One region of the Romboutsia sp. LXY-2 genome, then DNA from elsewhere that is predicted to be linked to it. Evidence: riboswitches for the same ligand, from Rfam matches in the RefSeq annotation. Region 1 holds a riboswitch; each other region holds the start of a gene.
The links. A riboswitch is a leader RNA that binds a small molecule or an ion and turns the genes downstream of it on or off. The one in region 1 is predicted to bind lysine.
Positions count from the first base shown of each region.

Region 1 (3,222 bases):
ATTTGCCCCGTCTTTATATAATCATGTGTATGAGCTTCTATTCCTGGAGTTATTCTAAAATATATATTTTGAGACTTACCTGATTCGTTACAAATTTTTTCTATTAAGTCAAGTTCATAAAAATTGTCTACTACAAATATTCCTACTCCAAAATTAATACCCATTTGTATTTCATCTACTGTTTTACTATTTCCATGAAATAATACTTTCGACATTGGAAAACCTGCTTTTTTTGCAGTATATAATTCTCCACCTGATACAACATCTAAGTATAAACCTTCTTCATCTATAAGCTTACACATATAAATTGGTAAAAATGCTTTACCGGCATAAGCAACTCTGTTTTTATTTTCATTTACTTTAAAATAATTTACATAGTCTCTACAATTTTTTCTCACTAAATATTCATCAAATACATAAAGTGGAGTTGAATATTTCTGTCCTAATTCTAGGCAACTTACCCCCCCAATGTGCAATGTGTTATTATTGATTTTCATCGTTCCCTGTAATTTCATATTCTCCTCCAAAAATGTTATATGTTAAATTCTTTACCTACTTCATTTAAAGCCCTTTCTTTATCAGTACTATTGATAGCACATGTGATTCTTATTTCTGATGTTGTTATTAATTTTATGGCAATATCATTTTCTTTAAAAATTCTAAATACCTTTGAAGCAACACCTGCAGTGTTTTTCATACCTAATCCTACTAATGAAAATTTGGTTATTTTCTCGTCAATAAATATATTTTCATTTTTTGCATATTCACACGCTATATTTCTACATTCAAATTTATCATCTTTAGGTACGGTAAAAGATACACAAGTTTTTCCGTCTATCGGCGCTGTTTGACTTATCATATCTACACTTATACCACTACATGCTATTCCTTCAAATAAAGAGCATACATCATCTAAGTTTAAATCTTTTATTGTAATTGAAATATCTTCATCGCTTGTTGCTATACCTGTTATTACTTTATCTTCTAATTTCATTTGATTTCCCCTTCTTATATATGTACCCTTAATACCTGAACAAGACTGTCCTACATATATTTCTGTGTTAAACTTTTGTGCTAGTTCAATACTTCTAGAATGCATTACTTGGGCACCTAGACTAGCTAGTTCAAGCATTTCCTCATAATCTATTACCTCAAGCTTCTTAGCACCTTTATACTTTCTTGGATCAGTTGAATATATTCCATCTACATCAGTATATATTTCACATTTTGCTCCTAATTTAACTGCAAGTGCAACTGCTGAAGTGTCAGAACCACCTCTTCCTAGTGTTGTTATATCTCCATGGTCATTTATTCCTTGAAAACCAGTAACAATCACTATATATCCATCATCAAGTTTTTGTTGAACTTTCTTTATATTGATATCATCAATTGCTGATTTTTCATGTGCTCCACTAGTTTGAATATCAAGTTGATATGCACTATAACTTATAGATTTACATCCCAGAGAATTTAATGCCATCGATAATAAAGATGCTGATATCATTTCTCCTGTTGACATTAAAACATCTAGTTCTCTTTTACTTGGTATTTCTGTAATGTTTTTAGCTAAGCTTATATAATTATCTGTTGTGTCTCCCATTGCAGAAACAACAACAACTATTTTAGGATTAATTTTTTTCCTATCTATAATATTTTCAGCAATTAATTTTATTTTCTCAGTAGTTGCAACTGAGCTTCCCCCATATTTTAGTACCACTATATCCATATATATCCCCCTTAAAAATGAAATTTGGGTAATAAAAAACGCCCAAAGGTATACTTTGGACGTAAGAAATCATACTCAAAGTAACCTTGTAGCTCACCACTTAAGTTTTTAAGTGACAGTCTTACACATGTTATGTGTAAGTCCAGAAAATTTATCTGCCAATAAATCTTCTTCGGCTATAATTCCTTTCCTTTTTCATCAACGTCTGCCAACTCTAAAAAAGTACTATTAATTACAGCGCCTCTACCCTAGGCTCATTACTTAATTTTTAATTAATATAATTAAATCACATTGTTTTAAATATTGCAACAATTATATTTTTTTAAATATATAATAAAATTTTTATAGTATATTATAAATTTTATTCATCATCCTTTAACACACGAAGTTTCTTAGCTACAATGCCTGTAGTACTAGCTTGTACCAGCAGCGTAACTATAATTGTCATAAAAACTGCAGATGATATAACTTCATAACCATATACTTTTGTAGATACGACTATTCCTGATAAGGCTGCAGGTATAACACCAGTTTCTCTTACCCACATCATAAATAATTTTTCATTTAAAGTCCATGCAGCTTTTTTATCAATAGTAGTGCACATTATTACGACAATAGGTCTTGCGATAAGCATTAACACTAAAACTAATAATAAAGATTTCCAACCATACTTTATTAAAGAACTAATATCTAAATGTGTTCCTAAGACTATAAAAATAGCCATTCTAGAAATTGTAGCTATATTTTCTCTAAAATGTACTCCTGATAAATAGCTTTCATCTGGAATCCATAACCCAAATCTCTTCTTATTTCCATAGATTAAGCCAGATATAAAAACTGACATATATCCACTGCCACCAAATCTTTCAGATATCTCATAAGCAAATATTACTATAACAACAGAGATAATGGGTCCATAGTCATTAAATATACCATATTTTTTATCTGATGATAATCCAATACCTATAAGTGCAACACCAGTACCAACTAATACACCTATCACTATCATAAATACAAGCTCTAAAGTAGTATGAATTACACCGACTCTTTCCGTTAGGGTTATTCCTGTTAGTATTGATGTAAACAATATAGCACCAAATGCGTCATTAAATGCTGACTCACTTATTATTGTCTGCTTAAGTTTATCTTTTATTTGTACTTGCTTAAATACAGGTATTAAACTAGCAGGGTCTGTTGAAGATACAATTGCTCCTAATAATAAACTTACTCCTATTGGTAACTCTAGAATAAAATAAGCGCTTATACCTATTATTAAAGCGGTTATTACAACACCAATAGAAGCTAATAACCCAACTGTTATTTTTACTTTATTAAGTACTCTCAGCTTTATTTCTCTTCCGCCTTCATAAAGTATAAATGCAGAACCAAATGTCAATATAATTTCATTTGCTGTTGGAAAAGCTTCAATATTAACAAGATTTAAAAATGTTGGTCCTGATAATACACCTAATAGAAGAAATACAACTACATCAGGT
Region 1 is NZ_JBKFGI010000004.1:239,630-242,851, forward strand. It holds gene lysA (diaminopimelate decarboxylase) at 1-515, opposite strand, end outside; gene ACI48P_RS09495 (aspartate kinase) at 533-1,726, opposite strand; lysine riboswitch at 1,808-1,980, opposite strand; gene ACI48P_RS09500 (cation:proton antiporter) at 2,088-3,222, opposite strand, start outside.

Region 2 (3,222 bases), on a different contig from region 1:
TGTAACACCAAAGTATTTAGAGTATGAGTAAACCCCTATAGTATTGTATGGAAGCTTAGCCATTAAAGAAGTAAAGTCTTCTACAAAAGTACCATAAACATCATCTGAAATTATCATTAAATCCTCATTATAGTTTTTAACTACTTCAACTAAGTTGTTGCATGAATCTTCGTTTATAGCTATAGAAGCGGGATTATTTGGGTTTACTACAAATAAAGCTTTTATTGAAGTATCTTTAAGTTTTTCTAGTTCTTTCTTAGAATACTGCCATGTGTGATTTCCATTTTCGTCAACTTCATCAGCATTAATATTTATTACCTCAAAATTATAACGTGGAAGATGAGGTATTTCTAGATATGGTGTAAATATAGGAGTCATAAGAGCTATTTTATCACCTTTTCTTAAAAGTTCATTAGCCATTAATGAATCAAATATGTAACACATAGCTGCTGTTGCACCTTCTACTGCAAATACATCTATTTTACCGCCTACTTTTGTGTCATATTTCATTTCTTGGATTAAGTAATCATGAACAATTTTTTCACAGTGAGGAAGCATTCTATCTGGAAAAGGATAATTATCTCCAATTATTCCATCTGCAAGTTCATGAACAAATTCATCTATATTAAAATTAAGTACGTTTACTCCGAAGTCAACTATCCTTTTAGCAAGATCAGATCCTGGCATTTTTTTATTTTCCTCTATATATTTATAAAAACGATCACCAATTCCGTTAATTTGGGGCATACCAGCTAAATCACCTAGATCCCAATTTGATCTGGTTTCGCTTACCGCAAATTGTCCAAAAGTAAAGAAAGCCTCACGAGGTGTAGCTGCAGTCCAGTTTGGATTTCCTCTGCCAGCATCCAATACACATCTCTTATTTTTGTTAGCAGAGTACTTGGCTAAGTCTATTAATTTATCCTTAAATTCGAAAGGGCTTATTTTACCATACATCATTTGAAATTCTTTAAAACTATACGTTCTCATAACAAACATCTCCTTAATGTCAGATAATTAAAAATAATTCTATACTTAATATTATATACTCTTTGCTAGAAAAGTAAATGATAAAATAAGGTTAAAAAGTAAAAAAACTTATGATTGAAAACTGATATTGAATTTTTGCTTTATTTTATAATGAAATGGTAAAGGTCTAAAAACTATAAGATATGAATTGATATTACAAAAATATAGTTAATTTTAAGGATTGTATTAAAATTTAAACTTCATTATATAATACCACATATAATTAAATGGACAATATAAAAAATTCAGCTTTTGTAAAATATTCTGAAAAAACTATTGAAATATATGTTTTGGTAATATATACTAATAAGTATAAGAAAAGTGAATAAAATGTAGGGTAGAGGCGCGGTACTTAAGAGTACTAGTAATGAGGTAAGCACAATGATTTACTAGGAAAGGAATTATCGCCGAAGTGTATAACTGAAGCTTTAAGGTTGTATAACTGGGGATGCATAAAATATATGTATCACTGTCACAAACTTGTTTTGTGGTGAGCTATCATTTAAGGAAGTTTTTGTATGCTTATATAGTTTAATTTGATGTACAAAATATAGAGCCTTGAGTGTTATCTCAAGGCTCTTTTTATTTTACTCAAACCCTCAAAAATATTCACTACAATTACTTAAAAGGGGGAAATAACATGAACAGAAGAAATTTTAGACTTATTTTAATGACAGCGATGATTTTAATATTATCATCAACTACAGGATTTGCTGAGGAAGTAGATATTCAGGCGGCAAATGCAGCTAAATTTGGTATTTTAACTTTAATACCACCATTAGTGGCAATAGCACTAGCATTTATAACGAAAAATGTTGTAGTATCATTGTTAATAGGAATTATGTCAGGTAGTTTTATCTTGAATATCACAGGTAGCAATGTATTTAGTGCATTAGTTCAATCTTTCTTAGATGTAGTAAATAGAGCATTAAATTCTCTTGCTGATCCTTGGAATGCAGGAATTATACTACAAGTTTTAGCTATAGGGGGGGTTATAAACTTAGTAGCAAAAATGGGTGGTGCAAAAGCTATAGCTGAAGCATTAGCAAAAAGAGCAAAAAGTGCTAGAGGAACTCAATTAATTACTTGGTTTGCAGGGCTTTTAGTTTTCTTTGATGATTATGCAAATGCATTAATAATAGGTCCAATGATGAGACCTGTCGCAGATAAGATGAAAATATCAAGAGAAAGACTAGCATTCATAATAGATGCGACTGCTGCACCAATAGCAGGATTAGCAATAATATCTACTTGGATTGGACTTGAAGTTGGATTAATAGGTGAAGCTTTTCAAGGTATAGGATTAGAAACAAATGCATTTGGTGTATTTTTAAATACTATACCATATAGATTTTATAATATATTAATACTTGCTTTTATAGTAATATCTGCTTTACTTATGAAAGATTTTGGACCGATGAGAAAGGCTGAAATAAGAGCAAGACAAAGAGGAAATACTGGAAGTGAAGTATCATCAACTAAAGATGAAAAGTCTGTAGAATCTGATTTAGAACCAAAAGAGGGCGTAAAATTAAGTATATGGAATGCAATAATACCTATAGGAACATTAATTGCTGCGGCTCTTGTTGCATTTTACTATAGTGGATACTCAAGTATCATGGGTGGAGATGATGCCACTTTAATATCAATATTTACAAATTCGCCATTTTCTTTTGAAGCTATAAAAGAAGCATTTAGTGCATCTGATGCATCTGTAGCATTATTCCAATCAGCTTTACTTGCAAGTGTGGTTGCAATAATCATGGCTGTAGGACAAAAAATATTCACAATATCCGAGGCAATAGATGTTTGGGTTGATGGTATGAAGACATTAGTAATAACAGGGGTTATATTATTACTTGCTTGGTCGTTAAGCTCTGTAATAAAGGAATTAGGTACAGCAAAATACTTAATAAAATTATTATCAGGATCATTCCCAGCATTCTTACTACCAAGTTTAATATTTGTATTAGGTTCTATAATATCTTTCTCAACAGGAACAGCTTATGGAACAATGGGTATATTAATGCCATTAGCAGTACCACTTGCACATTCTATAAACCCAGAAATGTCATTCATAATAGTTAGTACAAGTGCAGTATTAACAGGTGCCATATTTGGTGATCACTGTTCTCCAATATCAGATACAACAATATTATCTTCAATGGGTGCAGGATGTAATCATATTGAACA
Region 2 is NZ_JBKFGI010000001.1:6,309-9,530, reverse strand. It holds gene aspD (aspartate 4-decarboxylase) at 1-990, opposite strand, end outside; lysine riboswitch at 1,360-1,535, shown strand; gene ACI48P_RS00040 (Na+/H+ antiporter NhaC family protein) at 1,670-3,222, shown strand, end outside.
Region 2: another riboswitch for lysine. It lies ahead of ACI48P_RS00040 (Na+/H+ antiporter NhaC family protein); the one in region 1 lies ahead of ACI48P_RS09495 (aspartate kinase).

Region 3 (3,222 bases), on a different contig from region 1:
GCTAATCTATCTTTTATTTTTTGACCTTCATTTAATAATATTTTCTTCATTAAAAATTCCCCCTTTTATTTTATTAGTTCCATCCAATTGCTTGAGCTATTGTTATAAATGCTATTGCAAAAACAAATAATATACCTTGTAATGGTAATATCCACTTTAACCACTTTCCATAAGGAATTCCAGCAAGCCCTAAGCAAGCTATTAGTATACCTGATGTTGGGAACATTGCATTTGAAAATCCATCCCCCAGTTGGAATATTAAAACTGTTAACTGACGAGATATTCCTATTAAGTCTCCAAGTGGTGCAAGTATAGGCATTGTTAATGCTGCTTGACCTGAACCAGAGCTTACAAAGAAATTAATAAACATTTGTATTGGAAGCATTAAGTATGATGCTATTAAACCAGGAAGAGTTCCTAATACTTGAGCCAAGTGGAATAATATAGTGTCTATTATGCTAGCATTTTCAGCTACTATTACTATACCTCTTGCAAATCCTAACATTACCGCTGCACCTATCATATCCTTTGCACCTAATATAAATGCATCTGCCATTTCATCTGGGCTTAATTTTCCTATTAATCCACTTATAAATCCTGTAGCTAAAAATACTGCTGCTATTTGAGGAATCCAGAATCCTTTAGCTAATACACCCCAAACTATAATTCCTATACATGCTGCAAGTAAAAATAATATTATCTTATGTGCTGTATCAAAAGTATCATCTTGATTTTCAAAGTTAGCTAAGTTTTGGCGCTTCTTTTGATCACTTTCATAGACTGGACTTAACTCAGGATTTTTCTTTATTTTCTTAGCATATAGCATTATAAATGTAATTACTGTTATTGTTGATATAATCCATATTATCGTACGATATTCAATCCCCGAAAACATTGGTATTTCAGCTATTGACTGAGCTATACCAACTGTAAATGGATTAAGCATTGCTGATGCGAATCCTGTGTTACAAGCTAAATATGTAATGGCAACTGCCACAATACTGTCATACCCTAATACTAATGTTAATGGGACCATCATTGCAATAAATGGAACGGCTTCTTCTGTCATCCCAAATACAGCTCCACCTAATGAAAACATAGAGAATATTATTGGTATTATTAAAATCTCTTTACCTCTAAATAAACTAACTATACGAACTATTCCAAAATCTATTGCTTTAGTTCTTGATATTAGGTTAAATGCTCCACCCACTATAAATAAAAATGCTATTATTTCTGCACCTTCAATGATTCCTTGAATAGGTGCTTGTAACACATCAAACACTCCTTGTGGTTGATTTTCAACGTATGTAAATGATCCATCTACAACTACAGTTTTACCAGCTTCATTTACTATCTTTTCATATGCGCCACCTGGTACAAAGTATGTAGCTATAGCAACAAAGATTATTATTGCGCTAATAATTACTAATGTGTGCGGTACTTTAATTCCCTCCCCAAATTTTTTCTTAGATACCCCTCTGTTTGATTGTGCTAAATTCATTACTATCACTCCCTCTTTAGTCATTATTCCAATAAAAAAAGTCTTGAGTGAAGCAAATCACTCAAGACTATATTCTTTTCTTTAGAATTTATAAATAGGAGTATAGTAATTATACTTATTTACAAAAATAAAATATATCTGTCATGATAGCTCACCATAAATAAATTTATGACAGTGTTATGTATATTCTACATAACCCCAACTATATAGCTTTTTAGCTTTAGCTATATGCTTCGGCGGTATTTCCTTTCAGTTTGCTTCACTGCTTGCTTCACTCCACAAACTTACTTTTAAAGACCGCGGCCTCTATCTTTTTTTATTCCGTTTTTATTTAAAAACTACTATACAGTAAAATTTTGGTTTTGTAAACAAAATTTTTAAAATAAATTTTAAATTCAGATAATTACGACGCTATAAATTCACTTTTTTGAACTGGAATTTCAATAATAAACTCAGTTTCCTCTTCATCACTTAGTACATAAATATTACATTTATTTTTTAAAAGTAATTGCTTAATTGAAAATAAACCATAGCCTCTATTACTTCCTTTAGATGACACTCCCATTCCAAATATTTTTTCAGTGTCTTCGATTTTAGGACCATTATTCTTAATTGATATAACATGTTTATTTTTTTCTATAAATGTATCAACGTGAATATATTTATATTCTACTTCACACTTTCTAAGCTCATCTATTGCATTATCTATAATATTTAAAAATATTGAGCTTAATTGAGTATCTTCAAGACAAGTATTTTCAAGTAAACTATCAATACATGCTGTTAGCTCTATTTGTGAATCAATACATTTTCTATTTTTAAAATTTAGTATTGCATCAATATAATTATTTCCAGTATTAAAAACTATACCTATATTTTTTACATCTTCTGCCAATCCTAAAATATATTTTCTTGCATCTTCATTTTTACCATTATTAATTTGCATCAAAATTATTTGCAAATGATTCATTACATCATGTCTTTGTATTCTTAATAAATCAACAGTTTCTTCCATCTGTTTTAAATTACTTGCTACTAAGTTCTTTTCTATTAAAGCTATATCTTTTCTTTTCTCTAAATTAATTACAATAATTATAAGACTTATGACACTCGCTATTATCATCATAACAAAAATTAATTCATAATTTTTATATGTTCTATAATTATTTACACTTGAAGTTGCTACAATTATGGACACTATAATTATATTTAATGATCCTAATATAATTAGACTATGAGTAATTAATCCACCTTTATCTACTTTAACTTTTCTTTTTCTATGCAAGTTCAATAAATTTACATCTTTCTTTAAGTTTAAATATACTATTATAAGAGGTATTATTAGTGTCATATATAAAAATATAGTCTTTAAAATCGGATTGCTTAAAACATATGCAAGTTCAAACCCCTGGTTATCTGCAAATGTTATCACAATAAATTCAGATACAAATTTTATCCCATAAGTCAATGCAAACAACACAATACTTATAAGTGGACTTATTTTAGCAGAAAGAGAATATAGAACTACTACTAAAATAAATGTTGATACCGTTACTATTCCACTATATAGCAAATTTTTAATAATATAACATAGTATTCCGTATATAATTGATATTTTCAATATCTTTTTCAATTCTAATTTATTACCTATAAATGAGTTCGCTAATAAATAAACAACTATTATTTCTGGTATCCCCATAATTACAACTTCAGATGCG
Region 3 is NZ_JBKFGI010000009.1:84,207-87,428, reverse strand. It holds gene ACI48P_RS15880 (M20 family metallopeptidase) at 1-50, opposite strand, end outside; gene ACI48P_RS15875 (YfcC family protein) at 74-1,504, opposite strand; lysine riboswitch at 1,644-1,821, opposite strand; gene ACI48P_RS15870 (sensor histidine kinase) at 1,908-3,203, opposite strand.
Region 3: another riboswitch for lysine. It lies ahead of ACI48P_RS15875 (YfcC family protein); the one in region 1 lies ahead of ACI48P_RS09495 (aspartate kinase).